One region of the Kocuria sp. WN036 genome, then DNA from elsewhere that is predicted to be linked to it. Evidence: riboswitches for the same ligand, from Rfam matches in the RefSeq annotation. Region 1 holds a riboswitch; each other region holds the start of a gene.
What was found. A riboswitch is a leader RNA that binds a small molecule or an ion and turns the genes downstream of it on or off. The one in region 1 is predicted to bind cyclic di-AMP.
Positions count from the first base shown of each region.

Region 2: it holds a riboswitch for cyclic di-AMP, as region 1 does, so the genes downstream of both, CK505_RS08810 (C40 family peptidase) here and CK505_RS08135 (C40 family peptidase) in region 1, are expected to answer to the same signal.
Region 3: it holds a riboswitch for cyclic di-AMP, as region 1 does, so the genes downstream of both, CK505_RS02765 (NlpC/P60 family protein) here and CK505_RS08135 (C40 family peptidase) in region 1, are expected to answer to the same signal.

Region 1 covers NZ_NSKF01000010.1:27,130-34,488, reverse strand. The annotation lists gene CK505_RS08150 (Nramp family divalent metal transporter) at 1-1,173, opposite strand, end outside; gene CK505_RS08145 (isoprenylcysteine carboxylmethyltransferase family protein) at 1,434-2,066, opposite strand; gene ctaD (cytochrome c oxidase subunit I) at 2,488-4,203, opposite strand; cyclic di-AMP (ydaO/yuaA leader) riboswitch at 4,597-4,789, shown strand; gene CK505_RS08135 (C40 family peptidase) at 4,792-5,409, shown strand; gene CK505_RS08130 (helix-turn-helix transcriptional regulator) at 5,840-6,208, shown strand; gene CK505_RS08125 (cation diffusion facilitator family transporter) at 6,205-7,119, shown strand; gene CK505_RS08120 (thioredoxin domain-containing protein) at 7,173-7,359, shown strand, end outside.
Region 2 covers NZ_NSKF01000011.1:58,511-65,869, forward strand. The annotation lists gene CK505_RS08790 (DUF3027 domain-containing protein) at 1-30, shown strand, start outside; gene CK505_RS08795 (MFS transporter) at 84-1,304, shown strand; gene serC (phosphoserine transaminase) at 1,301-2,440, opposite strand; gene CK505_RS08805 (metal-dependent transcriptional regulator) at 2,675-3,361, shown strand; cyclic di-AMP (ydaO/yuaA leader) riboswitch at 3,680-3,869, shown strand; gene CK505_RS08810 (C40 family peptidase) at 3,875-4,540, shown strand; gene CK505_RS08815 (C40 family peptidase) at 4,822-5,727, shown strand; gene CK505_RS08820 (hypothetical protein) at 5,859-6,125, shown strand; gene CK505_RS19055 (DUF4031 domain-containing protein) at 6,043-7,359, opposite strand, start outside.
Region 3 covers NZ_NSKF01000002.1:276,410-283,768, reverse strand. The annotation lists gene CK505_RS02780 (Lsr2 family protein) at 1-78, shown strand, start outside; gene CK505_RS02775 (hypothetical protein) at 910-1,263, opposite strand; gene CK505_RS02770 (ParA family protein) at 1,342-1,848, opposite strand; cyclic di-AMP (ydaO/yuaA leader) riboswitch at 2,333-2,519, shown strand; gene CK505_RS02765 (NlpC/P60 family protein) at 2,525-3,025, shown strand; gene CK505_RS02760 (pyridoxal phosphate-dependent aminotransferase) at 3,245-4,444, shown strand; gene CK505_RS02755 (D-glycerate dehydrogenase) at 4,441-5,400, shown strand; gene CK505_RS02750 (SDR family oxidoreductase) at 5,494-6,276, opposite strand; gene CK505_RS02745 (helix-turn-helix domain-containing protein) at 6,411-7,359, shown strand, end outside.

The DNA of each region.
Region 1 (7,359 bases):
CAACGACACGATCAGGGCCACGACCACCCAGGCGGCGACGGTCAGAGCCACCTTGTTCACGAAGACCCCCATCAGGGCGCGGTTGCTGCTCAGCCGCACTAACGGGATCAGAGCGAAAGGGATGCCCAGGCTCAGCAGCACCTGGGACAGCACCAGCGCCCAGGTCGGATCCACTCCGACCGCGATGATGGCCAAGGCGGGGATCAAGGTGATCAGCCGACGGACGAACACCGGGATGCGCAGGTGCAGCAAACCGCCCATGATTGCCGACCCGGCGTAGGAGCCCACCGAGGTCGAGGCCAGCCCGGAGGCCAGCAACCCGATGCCGAAGGCGATCCCGACGGCCGGGCCCAGGGCGGCGGTGATCGCCGCATGGGCTCCTTCGATGCTGTCGGTGCCGGGCACCCCGGCGAGGTTGCCCGCGGCCAGCAGCAGCATCGCGATGTTCACCGACCCGGCCACGAGCAGGGACAGCAGCACGTCCCACCGGGTGGCGGTCAACAGCCGGGGCAAGGCCTCGGTGGGCACGGAGTGCCCGTGGCGGTCCCGGGCCAGGGCGGAGTGGGCGTAGATGGCGTGGGGCATCACGGTGGCCCCGAGCATGCTCGCGGCCAGCAGCACCGTCGGGGTGCCCTCGAACCGCGGGACGATCCCGGCGACGGCCTCACCCCAGGACACGGGGCCGAAGAACAGGCCGGTGACGAAACCGGCGGTGACGATCGCCAGCAGACCGGTCACGACGAACTCGAAGAACCGGGGGCCGCGGTGGGTCTGGAGGACCAGCAGCAGCATCGAGATCACCCCGACGATCACGCCCCCGGCCAGCAGAGGGATCCCGAAGAGGATGTGCAGGGCGATCGCCCCACCGATCACCTCGGCCAGATCCGTGGCCGCGGCCACCAGCTCGGCCTGGACCCAGTAGGCCAGTCGCCGGCCCCGGGGCAGACGGTCGCCCAACAACTCGGGCAGACTCGATCCGGTGACCAGCCCGACCTTGGCCGAAAGGTATTGGATGAGGACCGCCATGCCGTTGGCGGCCACCAGCACCCACACCAGCAAGTACCCGTACTGGGCGCCGGCGGTGAGGTTCGCCGCAACGTTGCCCGGGTCCACGTAGGCGACCGCGGCCACGAAGGCCGGGCCCAGTAACCACGGCAGCGGCTGCCGGCGCACCCACCGCTCCCCGGGGGAAGAGGTGGCAGTGCGTGTGGAGCCGGTGCGCCCCGTCCCGATCCTCATAGAAAGTTAACCTATACGAACTTTTCGCTGCGGGGAACCGGAAGCCTGACTGCCGGGCACGCTCATGATTTCCCGGGCTTCGCCTCCACGAAAGGTGGATGGCATCGACGGCCGATCACAGTGGCGCGGAACGTCAGAGGTGCGGGCTTCCCGGAGCGGGTGAACTGCCGGCCAGTGGCGGTGGCACGACACGCTCAGGATCTCGGCTTACCCGGGGTTGCGCGGCGGAGCCGGCCGAGGCCGGGCACGAACCGGCCGGTGGCTGCGGCATAGGAGGCGTATACCTGTCGGTGGGTGCGCAGCAGGTAAGGCTCTTCGACGAGACGGACCTGTAGCTCGACGGCCACCAGCAGGCACAGCAGGGCTGCTGCACTGACCGCGGTGGGCACCAGAAGGGCCAGGCCGGCCATGGTGGTGAGCATCGCCGTGAAAATAGGGTTGCGCACCACGGCGAAAGCCCCGGTGGTGACCAGTTCTGTCCGTTCGGTGGCGTCGACGCCCACCCGCCAGGAGGCGCCCATGCCGGCCTGGGCGGCCAGTACACCGAAGAACCCCACGATGGTGATGAACGCCCCGGCCCAGGTGAAAGCCGCTGGTAGTCGGGGCGCGGCCACGGCGCCGGTGAGGGCGAGGACAGGCCCTGCTGCGCCGAGGACCAGAGCGATCGCGAAAAGTATTCCGCCCCACCACTCAGCAGAGCCAGGCGCCCCGCTCAACCCGCGGAAACCGGTGGACCCGGTGCGGCGCCGATGGATCCACGACCGCGCACCGAAGGCCACCGCCAGGCCGGCCAGATACAGGCTCAGCGCCAGAGCCGCGGCCATCATAGTCCTCCTCGATCAGGCTCATTCCAGCCCCCGGGCTGGCCCTGGCGAGGCGTGGAGGCATACTCAAACCACCCCCTAACAGTACACGGAAACCTGTACTTTTAGGGGGGAAGCGTGGTGACCCTTGCCCACATCTCGCCCCTGTCCCGGTGTGCCGTAGCGCAACTTCACCACCGGCGTTGGGCAGATGTCCCTGGATGAGTGGCGCCCGGTTCGTTTCGCCGTCGACCAGTAGAACTCGGCCGGGAGGTGAAGCGGACATGCCATCTCCCTTTTTCGGAGAAGCCCCGTGGTGTGTCGGCGACCAGCAGGAGCCTCGTCCCTTTTCGGTTGCAGGGCCAATCCGCCCCTCCCGTGCCGCAGCACTACGAGGGTTTCCCTGGCCGTCACCGCACCGATGAAGATCCTGGCAGCGAGAAAATTATTCCTTCCGCGTGGCGATGGCGGCGTCGTCGACCGGGGACTGCTGCGGGGACTCCGCGGCCAGCTCCGGGTGGTGCAGGTCCAGCGCCGGCCGCTCGGAGCGGATGCGCGGCAGCGAGGTGAAGTTGTGCCGCGGCGGCGGGCAGGACGTCGCCCACTCCAGGGATCCGCCGAAGCCCCAGGGGTCGTCGACCTCGACCTTGGTGCCGTTGCGCCAGGTGGTGTAGACGTTCCAGAACCACGGGATCATCGAGACGCCGAGGAGCATCGCCCCGACCGTGGAGATCTGGTTCATCCAGGTGAAGTTGTCCTCCGGCAGGTAGTCCGCGTAGCGCCGGGGCATCCCTGAGACCCCGAGCCAGTGCTGGATCAGGAAGGTCATGTGGAAGCCGAGGAACAGCAGCCAGAAGTGGATCTTGCCGATCCGCTCGTTGAGCATCTTGCCGGTGAACTTGGGCCACCAGAAGTAGAAGCCGGCGAACATGCCGAACACCACGGTGCCGAAGATGACGTAGTGGAAGTGGGCGACCACGAAGTAGGAGTCATTGAGGTGGAAGTCCAGCGGCGGGGCAGCGAGGATCACCCCGGTCAGGCCGCCGAAGAGGAAGGTGAACATGAACCCCAGGACCCACAGCATGGGGGTCTCGAAGGTGATCGAGCCCTGCCACATCGTGCCGATCCAGTTGAAGAACTTCACCCCGGTGGGTACGGCGATCATCATGGTCATGAACGCGAAGAAGCTCAAGAACACGGCTCCGGTCACGTACATGTGGTGGGCCCACACGGTCACCGACAGCGCGGCGATGGTGATGGTCGCGAACACGAGGCCCTTGTAGCCGAACAGCGGCTTGCGGGAGAACACCGGGATGATCTCGGAGACGATGCCGAAGAACGGCAGCGCCAGGATGTAGACCTCGGGGTGGCCGAAGAACCAGAAGAGGTGCTGCCACAGCACCGCCCCGCCGTTGGCCGGGTCGAAGATGTGCCCACCCAGGGTCCGGTCCATGCCGAGGGCGAACAGTGCAGCGGTGAAAGGCGGGAACGCCATGATCACGAGCAGCGAGGTGATGAGCGTGTTCCAGGTGAACAGGCCCATCCGCCACACGGTCATGCCGGGGGCGCGCATCGCGATGATCGTGGTGATGAAGTTGACCGCGCCCATGATCGTGCCGAAACCGGACAAAATCAGGCCGAACACCCACAGGTCACCACCGGAGCCTGGGGTGAAAGAAGCGTTGCTCAGCGGTGCGTAGGCGTACCAGCCGAAGGAGGCCGCGCCCTGCGGGGTGAGGAAGCCGGCGGTCGCGATCAGCGAGCCGAACAGGAAGAACCAGAACGCCAGGGCGTTGAGCCGCGGGAAGGCGACGTCGGGGGCGCCGATCTGCAGGGGGACGATGACGTTGGCGAAGCCGACGAACAGCGGGGTGCCGAACATCAGCAGCATCAGCGTGCCGTGCATGGTGAACAGCTGGTTGTACTGCTCCTTGGTCTCCAGGATCTGCATGCCCGGGGCGAAGAGCTCGGCGCGGATCAGCAGCGCCATGACGCCGGCGAGGCAGAAGAAGGCGAAGGAGGTGATCAGGTACATGTACCCGATCGTCTTGTGGTCGGTGGAGGTCAACCACTGCACCACCATCCGGCCTTTGGAGCGCGGCACGACCGTCGGGTGGGCTGTGCTTCGGAGCTGGTCGGCGGTGTAATCATAAATAGCCATGCGGTCTCCTCGGGCCCAAATGCCGTACGTATTCAAACGCCGATTACCGTAGCGCACATAGCTGGAGCTGCTCGGGGACGATTCTTGTACCGCCATCCGTGGAAATTTCCCTGACATCGGCCACCGAGCCTTTTAGGGCGGCACGCGTCCCCGCCACAGCGCGGTCAACGGCTCCCCGTACCGTCCGCACGCACCACAAAGGCATGTGCCGCCCGCCACGAGGCGCCATAATTTGCAGGACATTAATAGGAAAAAGTCGAGAAAAATTTACAACTTCATCAAATCTTGATTGTTTTCTTTATAGTTCCTATACATTCCCGAATGGGATTGTGATTGTTTCGTGATCTTCTTGTACTCTTCGATGCGTGCCGGCCACTGATCCTGTCGGCGCCTTCGGGCACATCGCCGAATTCTGCCGGTGCCCGAGGTTCATTACACAGAAACTGCTTGGCAGAAGCGGGGGAACCACATGCGGTCCCGATGATTCGGGTCCTAGGGGTTAAGTCGCCAGAGCATCCCGCCCTGCGACCGGGTGTCTCCCACCCGCATCCGACAGCTCACCTCGTAGGCAAAGGGAGGAGTACATCCATGGCATTCTTCAAGCACACTTCTGCTCGTCACCGCGCCGAGACCCCCTCGTGCCGGGCGCGTAACACCACCATCGCTGCTGCTGCTGGCGTGGCAATCCTTGGATCCGTGGCCCCGGCCCAGGCCTATGCGGAGCTCCCGGCTGCCCCGGCCGCCACGTCGTGGGCCCCGGCTTCGTCCTCTTTGGGGAGCCAGGGCTCCTACGTCACCCCGGCCCCGGTGGCGGCGCAGACGGCTTCGAGCGTGAGCCCGCAGTCCACCGCGATCACCGAGATCGCCCCCGCCACTGGCGGCATCGTGGGTACGGCCATGCAGGGTGTGGGCACCGGCTATGTCTGGGGCGGCACTTCCTTCGGTGCCTGGGACTGCTCTGGATTCACCGGGTGGGTCTACGCCCAGCAGGGTATCGATATTCCCCGCACCAGTTTCCAGCAGATCGCAGCCGCCACCCCGACCTCCACTCCGCAGCCCGGGGACCTGGTGTCTCAGAACGGTGGCAACCACATCGGCATCTACATCGGTGGCGGCAAGATGGTCTCTGCGCTGAACCCGACCCAGGGCACCTTCGTCCACTCCGTCAACGCCATGCCCCTCGATGGGTACTACACCTACCGCTGAGCTTCGCCCCACCAGTGGTGGCCGGTTGACGGGAGGCCTTCCGTCAGGTGCGAAGTGCTCCGAGAGGATCGTCATCGGCGACATATTTGGGGTACTTCGTGCCTGGATCGCAGAGTCGATCGGTCGCCACGGCCCGGCCGCCTTGCACCCGGTCGGGAAACGGCGCACGGGCGGGCTGCCCAGCGGAGCAGCGCAGAAAGTGATCATGGGCTCCACCCGTCTCCTGCCGGAGGCAGACAATCGCCTTCCCTCCCCGCAGGGGCATTGCGGCAACGGCCGCACGAGGTGCCGTGGTGGTTCGAGGACGGGGGCGCCGCAGTGGCGGACGGCACCCCCATCCGCCCACACCGTAGGGACACAAGCTGGACATTGCCCGAGCCTCGCTCGACCCCGCCCCTCTTTGATACAGATTCTGCTGTACGGTTGTGGCATGAGGATCTTGTCCCCGGTCGAGGTGATGTCCCGGTTCGGCAAAGCACTGGCCGATCCCACCCGGGCCGCGGTGCTGCTGCAGCTGCAGCAGGGCCCGGCGGTGCCCTCGGAACTGGCGGCCCAGATCGGGGTGAGCCGGCAGATCCTGTCCAACCACCTGGCCTGCCTGCGCGACTGCGGGCTGGTCGTGGGCGTGCCGGCCGGACGCAATGTGCGCTATGAGCTCTCGGACCCGAAGCTGGCCCACGCCCTGGAGGACCTGCTGGGCACGATTCTCACCGTCGAGGCGGTGTGCCAGTGCGGCACGCCGGAGTGCGCCGCCGAGGAGCTCGCCGGTGCGGCCAGCACCCAAGAGGTTCCGGCGTGAGCGGTGAGCACGATCACGCCCACGGTGCCACCGGGCGGCGGGGAAAGCTGGCAGTAGTCTTCGCCATCACCGCCACGATCATGGTCGCCGAGATCATCGGCGCGGTGATCTCGGGCAGCCTGGCGCTGCTGGCCGATGCCGGGCACATGTTCACCGACTCCGCCGGGCTGCTGATCGCGCTGATCGCGGCGACCCTGGCCCTGAAGCCGGCCACGGACAAACGCACCTGGGGGTACAAGCGGGCGGAGATCGTCGCCGCGGCCGCCCAGGCCTCGGTGCTGCTGGCCGTGGGCGGGTTCGTTGCCGTCGAAGGTATCCGCCGGCTGCTGGAGCCCCCGGAGGTCGAGTCTTCGGCCATGCTGTGGTTCGGGGTGATCGGGCTGGTCGGCAACATCATCGGGCTGATCATCCTGGCCTCGGGGCGGGGAGAGAACCTGAACATGAAGGCCGCCTTCCTGGAGGTCGCCAACGACGCCCTGGGCTCGGTGGCGGTCATCGTCTCCGCGATCGTCATCGCCACCACTGGGTGGACCCAGGCGGATGCGATCGTGTCCCTGCTGATCGCCGCCCTGATCGTGCCCCGGGCCCTGATTCTGCTGCGCGACACCATCGAGGTCCTGATGGAAACCACTCCCAAGGGTCTGGATCTGGATGAGGTCCGCACCCGCCTGGAGTCCCTGCCCCACGTGGTGGGGGTGCACGACCTGCACGCCTCACGCATCGACTCCGACACCCCGGTGCTCTCGGCCCACGTCACCGTCCACGACGGCTGCCTGAGCGCCGAGCACGCCGGTGTCGTGCTGGCGGATCTGCAGGCCTGTGTGGCCCGTGACTTCGACGTGGCCATCGAGCACTCCACCTTCCAGATCGAACCGGCCTCCCACCGCGGGGACGAGACTCTCCGCCACTAGAACCCCTCCACTCCCGGTATGCCCTGCTGCCTGAGACAGAACGGAAACCCCTTGTGAGCACTACCGCCAGTACGAGCGCCCCCCAGCGGAAACCCTCGAAGGCCAAGATCCTCGTGTGGATCCTCCTGGTCGCCATCGTGGCCGCCGTGGCCATCCCGATCCTCATCGCCCGTGCCAATTCCACCCCTGAAGTACCCGAAGATGTGGGGCAGCTGGTGCGAGAGAACAGCCGAGTGCTCT
Region 2 (7,359 bases), on a different contig from region 1:
GTCCCGCCGCAGGAGGGCGAGGAGCTCTGACCGTCCCGCCGGGGACCGCGAGGACGGACGAGGCCCCGGAGCCCGCGCGCGGGATGTTCCGGTCCTTCCGGTTCCGCAACTACCGGCTGTGGTTCCTGGGCGCGCTCGTGTCCAACATCGGCACGTGGATGCAGCGCACGGCCCAGTCGTGGCTGGTCTTCGACGAGCTCTCGGACCACGACGCCACCGCCATGGGCGTGGTGACGGCCCTGCAGTTCCTGCCCCAGCTCTTCCTCGCGCCCTGGGCCGGCGTGCTCGCGGACCGGCTCGACCGGCGGCGCCTGCTGCTGTGGACCCAGACGGCCATGGCGGTGCTGGCGGCCGGCCTGGGGGCGCTGGTCCTGGCCGACGCGGCCACCCTGTGGCACGTCTACGGCTTCGCCCTCGCCCTGGGCGTCGTCTCCACCCTCGACGCCCCCGTGCGCCAGACCTTCGTCTCGGAGATGGTCGACGACGCATACCTCTCCAACGCCGTGGCCCTGAACGCGACCTCGTTCAACGCCGCACGGATGATCGGGCCCGCCGTGGCCGGCGTGCTCGTGGCCGCCATCGGCTCGGGCTGGGTGTTCCTCCTCAACACGCTGACCTTCGGCGCGATGCTCGCCGCCGTCCTGGCGATCCGCGCCGACGAGCTGCGCGGGATGCCGCGCTCCGGCCGGGGGCGGGGCCAGATCCGGGAGGGGCTGGCCTATGTGGCCGGCCGCCCCGACATCGTGGCGGTGCTGGTCACCATCTTCCTCATCGGCACCTTCGGGCTGAACTTCGCGGTCTTCCTGGCCGCCATGGCCGGACCCGAGTTCGGCCGGGGCTCGGAGACCTTCGGGCTGCTCAACTCGGTGCTCGCGGTCGGCACGGTGGCCGGGGCCCTGCTCTCGGCCCGGCGCCGCAGCGCCCGGCTGCGCTACGTCTACGGGGGCAGCGCCGTCTTCGCCCTCAGTTGCCTGGGCGCGGCGACGGCGCCCACCCTGCCGCTGTTCGCGCTGTGGCTGGTCCCCTGCGGGCTGTCCTCCCTGACCATCATGACCACCGCCAACGCGTACGTGCAGTCCACCACCTCGCCGGTGATGCGCGGACGCGTCATGAGCCTCTACATGGCCATCTTCATGGGCGGCACCCCGATCGGGGCGCCGGTCGTCGGCTGGATCACCGACGCCCTCGGGGCGCGCTGGGGCATGGGGGTCGCCGTGGCGGCGGGACTCGGCGGGGCCCTGGTGGGCTTCGTCGTCTGGCTGCGGCTGCGCGCGGAGCGCTCCGCGCCCGAGAACTCCGGCTAGCGCCCGGCTCCTCCGCGGAGCTGCTCGACGACGTGGTCCACGCAGGCCAGCAGCCGGGCGACGTCGTCGGGCTCGATGGAGACGAACGTGGCGATCCGCAGCTGGTTGCGCCCCAGCTTGCGGTAGGGCTCGACGTCGACCACGCCGTGGGCGCGCAGGACCGCCGCGACGGCGGCCGCGTCCACGGCGGCGTCGAAGTCCACGGTGGTGATCACGGTGGAGCGGTCCTCGGGGCGGGCCACGAACGGGGACGCGAAGGACGAGGCCTCGGCCCACCCGTAGACCAGGTCCGAGGAGGCCTTCGTGCGGGCCGCGGCCCAGGTCATGCCGCCCTGGTCGTTGAGCCAGCGGACCTGCTCGTCGAGCATCACCAGCGTGGCCAGGGCCGGGGTGTTGTAGGTCTGGTTCTTCCGGGAGTTCTCCAGCGCCGTGGTCAGCTGCAGGAAGTCGGGGATCCACCGCCCGGAGGCGCCGATCCGCTCGATCCGCTCGATCGCCGCGGGGGAGAACGCGCCCAGCCACAGTCCGCCGTCCGAGCCGAAGTTCTTCTGCGGGGAGAAGTAGTAGACGTCCGCCGCGGCCACCTCCGCGGCCATCCCCCCGGCGGCCGAGGTCGCGTCCACCAGCACCAGCGCGTCGTCCGCGATCCCGGAGGGCCGGTGCACGGGCGCGGCGACACCGGTGGAGGTCTCGTTCTGGGGCCACGCGTAGACGTCCACGCCCTCCTCCGCCCGGGCGTCCGGGCGGGTGCCGGGGGCGGACTCCACGATCGAGGAGGGCTCCAGGAACGGTGCGCCGTCGGTGGCCTGGGCGAACTTCGCGCCGAACTCCCCGAACACCAGGTGCTGGGCCCTCCGCTCGACCAGCCCGAACGCGGCGGCGTCCCAGAACGCGGTGGCCCCGCCCAGGCCCAGGAGCACCTCGTGGCCGGAGGGCAGGCCGAGGAACTGCGCGAGGCCCTCCCGCACCGAGCCCACGAGCTCCTGCACCGGCGCCTGGCGGTGGGAAGTGCCGAGCAGGCCGGCCCCGGCGCGCGACACGGCCTCGACCTGTGCCGGACGGATCTTGGAGGGGCCGGCGCCGAAGCGGCCGTCGGCGGGCAGCAGGTGCTGGGGGATGGTGACGTGTGCGGGCAACGGGCGCTCCCTCGTGGGTGACGTGCGGCGGGTGGTGCGCGACGGGCACGGCCGCCGCGGAGGCCGCTCGCGCCGTTCGCGACTCGGCCCATTCTGCCCCACCCGCGGACGGCGGGCCCCGCGGGCGCCTCCTCCCTCCGGGCGGCCGGAGGGCTCGCGCACTAAGCTCGTGCGGGAAGACCGGACCGGGCGGGATCCCCGGGCCGGGACGGCCGGACGAAGGATGACTGAGGCATGAGCGACCTGATCGACACCACGGAGATGTACCTGCGGACCGTCCTCGAGCTCGAGGAGGAGGGGATCACGCCGATGCGGGCACGGATCGTCGAGCGCCTCGACCACTCCGGGCCCACGGTCTCGCAGACGGTGTCCAGGATGGAGCGGGACGGGCTGCTGACGGTGGGCCAGGACCGGTCGCTGCTGCTCACCCCTGCCGGCCGTGAGCGTGCGGTGCAGGTGATGCGCAAGCACCGGCTGGCGGAGCGGCTGCTCGCCGACGTCATCGGCCTGGACCTCGCCCAGGTGCACGACGAGGCGTGCCGGTGGGAGCACGTGATGAGCGAGCAGGTCGAGCGGCGGCTCGTGGACCTGCTGCACAGCCCCCGGTACTCGCCGTACGGCACGCCGATCCCCGGTCTGGCCGCCCTCGGGGTCGAGGAGAGCCCCGCAGCGGCGCACCCCTCCCTGCTCGACGCCGCCCGCCACGACCCGGACGGGGCGCACACCGTGGCGCTGCTGCCGGAGGTGGTCCAGGCGGACGCGGACCTCCTGGGCGTGCTGAGCGACGTGGGAGTGCTCACCGGGGCGGAGGTCACGGCCCGGGTGGACGGTCAGATCGTGCGCATCGAGGTGGCGGCCACGGGGCGGTCCGCGGAGATCGACCTGCGCACCGCCGCGGCCATCCGCGTCCTCGCTCCCTGAGGCGCCGCCGTCTCCCGGAGCGGGGCGGCGAACGGTTCTTCCCGGGTGTGGGGACGTTCACAAGCCACTTTCGGCCAGTCCGGCCCGAGCCGGACCCCGGAGGCGCGGCTTCCCTGGTGACAGGCGGATTCCCAGGGCGCTCGAAGACACTGCACAGCTCGTCACAGGTGCGAATTGATTCGACTTTTCCTCTCAATAGCTACTCATTGAGACCCGCAGCGTTGTCCGGCTGTTATCTGTCGTGATCAAAACGTGACACTTCCGTAATCTGTCATGTACTGTTCAACGCGTGCCGATCACTGGTCGGATCGGCGCCCTCGGAGCACATCGCCGAATTCTGCCGGTGCCCGTGGCCTCTACACAGAAACTGCTTGGCAGAAGCGGGGGAACCACTTTCGGTCCCGGTGATCCGGGTCCTTGGGGTTAAGTCGTCAGAGCGCGTGCGTTCTGCGGCCGGGTGTCTCCCACCCGAATCCGACAGCTCACCTCGTAGGCAAAGGGAGGAACTCAACCATGTCGCTTTTCACGCTGAACGCTGCCCGCCACCGTGCCGAGACCACCTCGCACGTCGTGCGCAACACCACCATCGCCGCCGCTGCCGGCGCCGCGATGATCGGCTCCGTCGCCCCGGCCCAGGCCTTCGCCCAGGCTCCCGTCGAGACCGGCGCGGCCTACTCGGCCCCGGCCTCCGCCTCGCTGGCCGAGTACTCCTCGTACACCTACCAGGCCCCGGTCGCCGCGCAGCCCGCCGCTCCCGCCTACGAGGCCCCGGCCCCGGCCCCGCAGCAGACCGCCGCCACCTCGAGCGTCACCCCGCAGTCCACCGCCACCACCGAGATCGCCCCGGCCGCCGGCGGCGTCGTGGGCACCGCGATGTCCGCGCAGGGTGCGGGCTACGTCTACGGCGGCACCGCCTACGGCGCCTGGGACTGCTCCGGCTTCACCCAGTGGGTCTTCGCCCAGAACGGCATCGACCTGCCCCGGACCACCTGGTCCCAGTTCGCGGCGGGCACCCCCACCGCCACCCCGCAGCCCGGTGACCTCGTCTCGCAGAACGGCGGCGCCCACGTGGGCATCTACATCGGCGGCGGCAAGATGATCTCCGCCCTCAACCCGACCCAGGGCACCCAGGTCCACTCCGTCAACGCCATGCAGCTGGACGGCTACTACACCTTCTGATCCGGTCCGCCGCCCGCGACGACCCCGCTCGTCGCGGGCGGCACCCGATCACCCCCCCCCCCCCCCACGCCGCACGCCGAGAACCGCTCTCCCGGTTCCCGGCGGTGCCTGCTGTCCGACCGGACGGCGCCCCCCTCCTCCGCTCGCCGGCCGTCGTTCCCGATCCCGGAACGCACCCCTGCCGGACACCGGCCCACCCCGCGCACTGCCCGGGGCGATCCGTGCTGTCACCCGCGCCCTCCGGCAGGCCCGGCTCCGAAAGAAAGTCGTCTGAACTCCTCATGACCCGTGATCTGACCTCCTCGAACGGCATCGGCTCGCTCTTCTCCGGCAAGGCCCGCACCGTGGCCGCCGTGGCCGCCTTCTCCGGGCTGGCCCTCGCCACCACCGTCTCCGTGCAGGCCGCTCCGGCCCAGGACGCCTCCGCCGACGCCCCGCTGTCCGCCGTGGCCGCGGCCACCCCCGCCGCGGCGCCCGCCGTGTCCCTCGAGCCCGTCGCCCACGTGCAGAAGGTCGAGTCCGACCGGAAGTCCGAGAAGAAGGTCGAGAAGAAGGCCGAGCGGCAGAAGGTCGAGACCCCGGTCGTCGCGGCTCCCGCCGTGGCCGCTCCGGCGCCGAAGGCCGCCGCCGCGCCCGCTCCGGTCGCCGCCCCGAAGCCGGCCGTGCAGGCGGCTCCGGCCCCGAAGGCCGCCGCCGCGCCCGCCCCGAAGCCGGCCCCGAAGCCCGCACCGGTCGCCGCCCCGAAGCCGGCCGTGCAGGCGGCTCCGGCTCCGAAGCCCGCCGCCGCGCCCGCCCCGAAGCCGGCCGTGCAGGCCGCTCCGGCCACCCAGCGCACCGTCACCCCGCAGAGCTCGGCCTCCGGCAAGGGCGCGACCATCTCCTCCGCCGCCATGGGCCAGCTCGGCGTGGGCCAGGACTGCACCGCGCTCGTCACCAACGCGCTGCGCGCCGCCGGCATCAACCACCACGGCTGGCCGGCCTCCTACCTGAGCCTCGGCACGCAGGTCTCCGCCGGCCAGGCGCAGCCGGGCGACCTCGTCTACTACGCCGACGGCGGCATGGGTGCGGCCCACATCGGCGTCTACATCGGTGGCGGCAAGGCCGTCCACGGCGGCTGGAACGGCGGCACGACCGTCATCGACAGCGTCAACGTGGGCTCCGGCCCCGTCTACGTCCGCGTGCGCTGACCGCACGCGAGAGCACCGCTTCGGGTGCGCGGTTCCTGGTCGGCCAGACGGGAACCGCGCACCCGCTGTCATCCCGGCGCCCACCGCGCCGGCCACCCCGGCGCCCCGGCGGCGGCCGATAGACTGGCCCCATGTCCACCGACTACAGCCGCAACGCCCGCACGAGCCTGGATCGCGAGTACGCCTACATGGCCTACGGCATGATCGGCGGCGCCGTGCCCGGCATCGTGGCCGGCTTCGTCGTCGCCGCGTTCGTGGGGCACGCCGCGATGTGGCTCTCGGTGTTCGGGGGCATCGGGATCGTGCTCGGCCTGATCACCGGGATCCTGCTCCACCGGAGGCGGCACTCTGCGGCCGTGACCGAGGACCGCCGGGAGCGCGGCGCAGCGCCGGAATGACGTGCTCCCGCAGCAGCGGGGCCAGGTCCGCGGGCAGCGCGCCGGGGGAGTCCTCGTCGACGGGCTGCCAGCGCAGCTCCTCGATCTCCGCGAGCGGCACCGGCCGCCCCGTGAGAGGTGCCGTGAACACGGTGCACCGCACCCACGTGCCCGCCTCGTTCGCGGCCGGCGCCACGAACACCCCGAGCGGGCGCAGCTGGGCGGCGTCCAGCCGCAGCCCGACCTCCTCCGCCGTCTCCCGCACGGCGGCGGCCGCCGGGGACTCGCCCGGGTCGAGCTTGCCGCCCACCAGCATGAAGCGCTCCGTGCCCCGCTTGCGCACCGTCAGCAGCGCCCCGTCGTCGTCCTGCAGGCACACGGCGGTGATGGTCAGCACCTCGGCGTCCGCCGGGGGAGCGGCCGGGGACTCCTCGGCGACCACGCGCAGCCGGCCGATCTCCTCGTCGAGGTTGCGGGCCGCCGCCGGACCCCACCGGCGCTGGGCCGTGTCGGTCCGGAACAGCGGCTGCCGGCCCCGGAGGTCCTCCAGCACCTCCAGCCGGGCCCGGGCGAACTCCGGTCCGGGCACGTGCGCGTACTCCTTCCGCACGCCCGTCGTGTAGGCGGCGTACCCGTCCGGGTCCGCGCCGAGCACGGAGAGGTCGGCGTCCAGGAGCACCCGTCCGGCGGCGTCCCCCTCGGGGACCCGGTGCCCGAGGGTGAGCAGGACGAGCCGCTCGACCTCCGCCACGAGCGGCGCGGCGAAGCCGGCGGCGCCCAGCCGGGTGCGGGCCAGCTCCGCCGACGCCCGCTCGTCCGCTCCGGGGCGGCCCCGGTAGACGGCGTCGTGGAACCACGCGGCGAGGACCAGGGCGGCGGACCGGTCGGGATCGAGGTCGACGCCGGGCCGCAGCAGGTCGACGGCCTCGAGCACCGCCAGCAGGTGGGCGGGACCGTGGTAGTGCCGGTGCGGCTCGCTCCACCGGTCCACGAGCTCCTCGCCCAGCGCCGGGTGCCCCGGGAAGCGGGCGGCCCACCGCCGCAGCAGGACCCGGGCGATCCGGTCCGGGCGCGCCCGCGCCGGGACGCGCAGCCCGCTGCGCACGAGCAGGCGCGTGAGCTGCCGCCCGTCGACCGGCACCGCGCCCGCGGCCACCGCCCGCCGGTACAGGCTCTCCGGCACGTCGTAGTGGTCCCGGTCGAAGGCGCGCCGGGCCACGCCCAGCCGGTCCGCGAAGTCGTGCAGCTCCTCGTA
Region 3 (7,359 bases), on a different contig from region 1:
AAGGAGAACGGCCACCCGGTCTCCGACCGCGGCCGCATCCACCAGTCCGTCAAAGACGCCTACTACGCCGCCCACTAACCCAGCACCACCCACACCGGCACCGGGCCATGCCCGACCACCGGAACAGCCCCCCACTCGTCGCTTTGCCACGTTCCCTCTCCAGGTGGGAACCGGCCCGTCGGCAAAATATCTTGGGCATTAGAACCGGCGCCGCGCAAGCGACGTTCAAAACGCATGAACACGGTAGGGCCCTGCAGGAGCGCTTCCTGCAGGGCCCTTGGCCGCTCCGTCGGATTCTGGACGAGACTGCCCGAGCCTAAATGCGGAGCTCATATCCGCTTGTCGGTGCGCGATACTCCGAGCTTTCACCTGTTAGTTGTGAAGAACCAGCAGCGGAACTAATTCATCTTTCAGCACCCTGGGCATGGCTCACGGGTTCCGCCATTTCGAAGCAGGCACCTCATCACTTTGTGGGCGAAAGGCCCTCGCATCACCGGGGGTGGGGTGCGGAAGTGGGAACATCATGAGTATCGATCATCTTTCTACCCCTTGGTAATCTCGAGTTATCGCGTAAGGGCAGGATCAGCCGGGGGGCTGAACCTCCAGCGCGGATCGCGCTCAGGTGATCGGTCGAGGGGGCGCCGGGGGACGCCCCGCGTCCACCCTGGACCGCGCTGGTCGCCCCTTTGGCCCCCGACTACGGGCCCTGCTGGGGGTTGGCCCTGAATCCACACGGAAGGAGCGCGGGCACCCGCGTCGCTCGACGACCCACAGGACCACCCATCCCACCCCACCGCCTGTCCTCAGCAGAAGAGAACCCGGCCCACCAGCACCGGTGAGCCGGGTTCCTCCGGCGTGGACCATGGGAAAGCCGCCCGCAGCCACATTCCTCCCCTACCGGGGCCGGTGTTATCGGTTGAGCTGTTGGGCGTAGGCGCGCACGGCGTTCTCGGTCACGGCTCTGGCAGTGCCGTCGTGCTCAGTGAGCTCCTCGATCAGATCCGAGACGTCCTGAGCCACCCGCACCCCCAGCTGGATGGTGGGCTCCCGGCGCGGCCGGCCACGGCCGCGCTTCGGCGCCGCGGCCGTGGGTTCCGCCGCCGGTGCCGCCTGCACCGGCGGGGACGACACCACCGTTGCCACAGGCTGGGGTGTGGTGGCGGGGGCTGGGAGTGTGTAGTCGACCGGGTCGATGTGCTCATCCGGGGCCGGGCGAGGCCGGCGACGCTGGAGAGAGGCGGGACGCTCGGGCTTGTCGGTCATCGCAGCACCTTCTTTGCGATCGCGGTGTAGGCCTCCAGCACCCGGGTGCCCTTGCGGTATTGGCCGTATCACTCCCCTTCAGATCCGCACCTCCTGGACGATCGCCCGGCCCGGGATCAACGGCTCCAGGAACAACCCCGTGGCGCGCAGCTCCTCGAGGCTGGCGACGGCCGCTCGGCTCATGATCGTCTCCTCCACCCCACCGACGACGATCCCGGCCTCCTTCAGGGTGTCCGGGGCGCCGAGCTGCTGGCGGTGCCGGCGGAACTGGGCGACCGTGCGCCGCGCCCCGTCCATCCCATCGATGCCGTCACTGGTGACGGTGGCGGCATAGACCATCGTGTCCGCCGCGTTCAACGCCGACAGCGTCAACGGCCCACCCTGCCGGTTCGGGCAGTCAATGACCACCACATCCGCCTGAAGGCCGGTCAGGGAGATCTTCAGCCGCAGCTCTGCGTGATCGGCCCGGTCGGCCTCGCGGTTGGAGACGTTGCGGGCCGAAAGAATCACCCGGAGGTTGGGATGCCACCCGCTGGGGAGCGCGAGATCTGCGGCCCGGTCTTCAAGTGCCTCATTACCCAGCATCGCCCCGACGTGCGTCCCGGGAGCGCCCGTGGAGAGAACCGACCCACGCCGGGCAATCACCACAAACCCAATTCTTTCTTTTTGTGAACTCCCGCATGGATTATGGGACGCACAAAAGCATCGTTTTTTCTACCCCGGAGGGAAGGGTCGATCAGGGCGCCGCACAAAGGTCTTGTGGTGCTTTCCCGAAAAACTGTCCCGGAATAGCAGGGGCGTTGCCACCGGACATCACGTTCCGGGGCGTGGGTGCGCTCGTCCATCGGCATGACCTGGACGGAGCCCCAGGTCATGACCCCTTTTGTCTCGAGTCGAGCCTCGGCGGGGGTCTGCAACAGCGACCCTCACCGACCAACTGCGTCAGGGGGAGGAGATCCCTTGCCGGGTCGACCCAAGAGCCGAGACACGCCCGTGATCAAAGCGAGACTTTTTCGTTATCTCTCGGTTAGTGTTCTCTCCGTGCCGGTCGCCTCACCGATCGGCATCCCCGTGCACATCGCCGAATTCTGCCGGTGCCCGGGGCCCCCAGAAAACATCGCTCGGCAGAAGCGGGGGAACCATGAACGGTCCCTCCCCCGGGACCTAGGGGTTAAGTCGTCAGGGCCCCCATCCTGACGACCGGGTGTCTCCCACCCGCATCCGACAGCTCACCTCGCAGGCAAGAGGGAGGACATCACTCATGCCCATTTTCCAGTCCCGCATGCCCCGCCACCGCGCCCAGAGCTCGTTCCGCCTCGGACGCACCGCGATCCTGACGGTCGCCGGCGGCGCCCTGGCGCTCAGCAGCGTAGCCCCGGCCCAGGCCGCCCCCGCCGCAGCCCCCCAACAGCTCATCAGCATCCAGTCCCAGTCCGGCAAGGCCGCGAGCATCGCCGCCGCGGCCAAGAGCCAGCTGGGCGTGGGCCAGGACTGCACCGCCCTGGTCACCAAGTCCCTGCGCGCCGCCGGGATCAACCACCACGGGTGGCCGGCCTCCTATCTGAAGCTCGGCACCCGGGTCTCCGCCGCCCAGGCCCAGCCCGGTGACCTGGTCTACTACGCCAACGGCGGCATGGGCTTCGCCCACATCGCGGTGTACATCGGCGGCGGAAAGGCCGTCCACGGCGGCTGGAACGGCAACCAGACGGTCATCCAGACCGTCAACGTCGGCTCCGGCCCCGTCTACCTCCGCGTGCGCTGACCCCCCGCACCTGAGCGGGGAGTACGGTTCCCGGCCACCCCGAGGCAACCGCACTCCCCGCATCCACCAGAGGCGACCTCCGGATGCGGGGAACATCGCGGCAAGGTCCACCGCGAGAATCCATCCGGGGACCACTCTTCCCAGTCTGATATATGAGTCGTATGCTCGACCCGGATCCGCCAGCGGACCGATCACCAACTCGACGAGGAGTGGAACGGCATGCGACAACTCGCGCACCGGCTCGACCGGCTGGGCACCGAGACCGCCTTCAGCGTCGCGCAAGCCGCGGCCGCCTGGACGGCGAAGGGGAACCGCGTGTACCCCTTCCACCTCGGCGACATCAACATCCCGACGGCCCCGCACATCATCGAGGCGATGGACCGGGCCATCGCCGACGGTCACACGGGCTACTGCCCCGGCCCCGGCATCCCGCAGCTGCGCGAGGCCCTCGCCGAGGACATCGGCTCGCGCCGCGGCATCGGCCTCAGCCCCGAGAACGTTGTGGTGATGACGGGCGGCAAGCCCGTCATCACGAAGTTCCTGCAGGCGGTCATGAACCCCGGCGACGAGGTGCTCTATCCGAATCCCGGCTTCCCGATCTACGAGTCGCAGATCGAGTACCTCGGCGGCACGGCCGTGCCGTACCGCTACCTCCCCACGGAGGACGGCTTCGCCATCGACCTCGACCAGGTGCGCGCCGCGATCACCCCGAGCACGGTCGCCATCGTCTACAACGATCTGCAGAACCCCATCTCGGCCGAGTCGACGGCGGCCGAGCGCGAGGCCGTCGCGCAGCTCGCCCAGGAGCACGACCTCTGGGTGCTCTCCGACGAGGCCTACTTCGAGACGCGCTACGAGGGGGTCTCGAGCTCGATCGCGTCGCTCCCCGGCATGGCCGAGCGCACCGTCATCCTCTACACGTTCAGCAAGAAATTCGCGATGACCGGCTCACGCCTCGGCTGCGCCGTCGCGCCCCCGGAGATCGCCACGGTGCTCAGCACGCTCAACACCAACGACGAGTCCTGCACCACGCACTACGTGCAGTGGGCCGGCATCGCAGCACTCCGCGGCCCCCAGGAACCCGTGCAGCAGACGCTCGACATCCTGCGCGAGCGCCGCGACGCCGCATGCGAGCTCGTGAACGCCATCCCCGGCATGCACGTGGCCGTACCGCAGTCCACGTTCTACCTGTTCCCCGACGTCACCGCCGCCATGGAGCGCATGGGCTGCACCGCGGTCGGCAACTTCGCCACGGCAGCGCTGCACCAGACCGGCGTCTCCTTCTGCACGCGGGAGCACTTCGGCCGGCGCCAGCCCGGCGAGGACCGGCAGTACATCCGGCTCGCCTACTCGGGCATCGACGTCCCCGACATCCGCGAGGGCCTCGGCCGCCTGCGCGAGTGGATCGAGACGGCATGAGCCGGGTGGTCGTCACGGGACCGATTCCCGACGCCGCGATCGAGAAGCTCCGCGCCGCCCACGAGGTCGAGATGTGGCCGGATCCGGAGCCGATCGGCCGCGAGGAGCTCATGCGCCGGGTGGCCGGGGCAGATGCCGTGGTGAGTCTGCTCACCGAGCGCATCGACGCCGAGCTGCTCGATGCAGCCGGACCGCAGCTGAAAGTGGTCGCGAACGTCGCCGTCGGCTACGACAACATCGACGTGCCCGCCTGCAGCGAACGCGACGTCGTGGCCACCAACACACCCGGCGTGCTCACGGACGCCACCGCCGACATCGCCTTCGGTCTGATCCTCATGGCGACCCGCCGGCTCGGCGAGGGGGAACGGCTCATCCGCTCCGGCCAGGACTGGAAGTGGGGCATGTTCTTCCTGCTCGGCAGCGGCCTGCAGGGCAAGACCCTCGGCGTGGTGGGCATGGGCGGCATCGGCCAGGCGACCGCGCGCCGCGCCAAGGCCTTCGGCATGGAGGTCGTCTACCAGTCGCGCAGCGAGATCGATCCCGGGATCGCCGCCGCGCTGGGCGCCCGGCGGGTCGAGCTCGACGAGCTGCTGGCCGTCTCCGACGTCGTGTCGGTGCACTGCCCCTATGGGCCCGCCACGCACCACCTGATCGGTGCCGAGCAGCTGGCGGCGATGAAGGACTCCGCGTACCTCGTCAACACCGCGCGCGGGCCGATCGTCGACGAGGCGGCGCTCGCGGCCGCGCTGCGCGAGAACCGGATCGCGGGCGCCGGACTGGACGTCTACGAGCACGAGCCCCAGGTGCATCCCGAGCTGCTGGAGCTCGACAACGTGGTGCTGGTACCGCATCTGGGCTCCGCCACCGTGGAGACGCGCACCGCGATGGCGGTGCTCGCCGCCGACAACGTGCTCGCCGTGCTCGGCGGGCAACGGCCACCGACACCGATCAAGTAGCAGCTGGACCGCCGGTTCCACCTCGAGCGGCGTGGGATTCCGGGGCCACGTCCCCGGCAGGACGGCCGCGGCGGTGACGCCGGCGACCACCCCTCACGAGGTGCCGCGGAGCCAGTCCTCGAACCGGGTCGGGGCGGTCGTGAAGTCCGCACGGGGCAGCAGGCCACCGTTGCCGAGAGCGGTGAACGGCACCGGCACCCGGAGGACCTTCCGGCGTCCTCCACGGTGCTGGTCGATCGCACGGGCCAGCTCCGCCATGTCGCGAACCTCGGGCCCCGCGATGACGGCGTCGTCGGAGGTCGCGGAGCCGCCGGGCTCCAGGGCCCGGTCGGCGACGAACGCGGCGGCTTCATCGGCGGCCAGCGGCCGGGAGCGCATCCCGGGCACCGCGGAGAGCGGGCCGACGCGCAGCTGCGACAGCAGGGTCTCGGCCAGCTCGTACCACTGCGCCGAGGCCACGAACGTGACCGGGACCGGGCCGGCACGGTAGGCCTGCTCCTGGGCGGCCTTGCCCGCGTAGTAGCCCATCCACCGGTGCACCTCGGGCTCCCGGGCGTTGAGGATGGTGACGCACACGATCCGGGACACCCCTGCCCGCTGTGCCGCCGCCTGCACGTTGCGGGCGGTGGTGGTGAAGAAGTCGACGGCGCGCTTGCGGGACAGCGTCGCCAGGTGAAGGCAGTCCACCACGGTGGAGACCCCCTCGAACGCGGCGTCGAGGCCTTCACCGGAACAGACGTCGACGCCCTGCCCGCGCGAGACCTCGACGACGTCGACGCCGCGCTCCCGCAGCTGTGTCACCACCCGCGCGCCCAGCTGCCCGGTAGCCCCCAGGACCGCCACCCTCCGGTGCTCGCCCTCACCCGTGCTCTCCATGGCCCACCGTCCCCTTCCCGCCGTCCGTGCCTCGGTGCTGCTGGCACCGATTCTCCTCGTGTGCTCGTTCTGGCGCGACTGACACTTTTTGTGCTGTCGTCGACTTCCTGCCGCAACGCTGGGAGCATGGACCCATGATCAGCAACGTGGCCGTCATCGTGTTCGACGAAGTCTCCCCCTTCGAGCTCGGGGTGGCCTGCGAGGCCTGGGCGATCGACCGCTCGGGCGACGGCCTGCCCGTCATGGACTTCGCCGTGTGCAGCCCCGACGGACGGCCGGTCCGCACGATCGCCGGCTTCGACGTGGCGGTCCAGCACGGCCTCGACCGGGTGGCTGCGGCGGATCTCGTGGTCCTCCCGGCCATGTCCCGGGACATCCCGGTCCCGGCAGAGGTGATCCACGCGCTGCGCGCGGCCCACGACCGTGGCGCCCGGCTCCTGTCCATCTGCTCGGGCGCCTTCGTCCTGGGTGTCGCCGGCCTGCTCGACGGCCGCCGCTGCACCACCCACTGGATGCACACCGCGGAGCTGGCCGAGCGCTTCCCCGACGCGCAGGTGGTGCCCGAGGTCCTCTACGTGGAGGACGGCAGCGTCCTCACCAGCGCCGGCACCGCCGCGGGCCTCGACGCCTGCCTCCACCTGTGGCGCCAGGAGTTCGGCTCGGCGGCCGCCAACACCGTGGCGCGGCGGATGGTGGTGCCGCCGCAGCGCCAGGGCGGGCAGGCCCAGTTCATCAAGGACCCGGTCCCCGAGCGCCGGGCCGAGACGCTGGACCCGCTGCTCACCTGGATCGTGGGGCACCTCGACGAGCCGCTCGACGTCGACGCCCTGGCCCGGCGCGCCGCCATGTCCCCACGCACCTTCGCCCGCCGCTTCCGCGACGAGACCGGCACCACCCCGCACGCCTGGATCACCGCGCGGCGCCTGCACCGGGCCGAGCAGCTCCTCGAGGAGACCGATCTGCCCGTCGAGCGCATCGCCGCGGACGTGGGCTTCGGCAACGCGGCCACGCTGCGCCATCACTTCACCCGGATCCGCCGGCTCAGCCCGCAGCAGTACCGCCGCCGCTTCGCGACCACCTCCT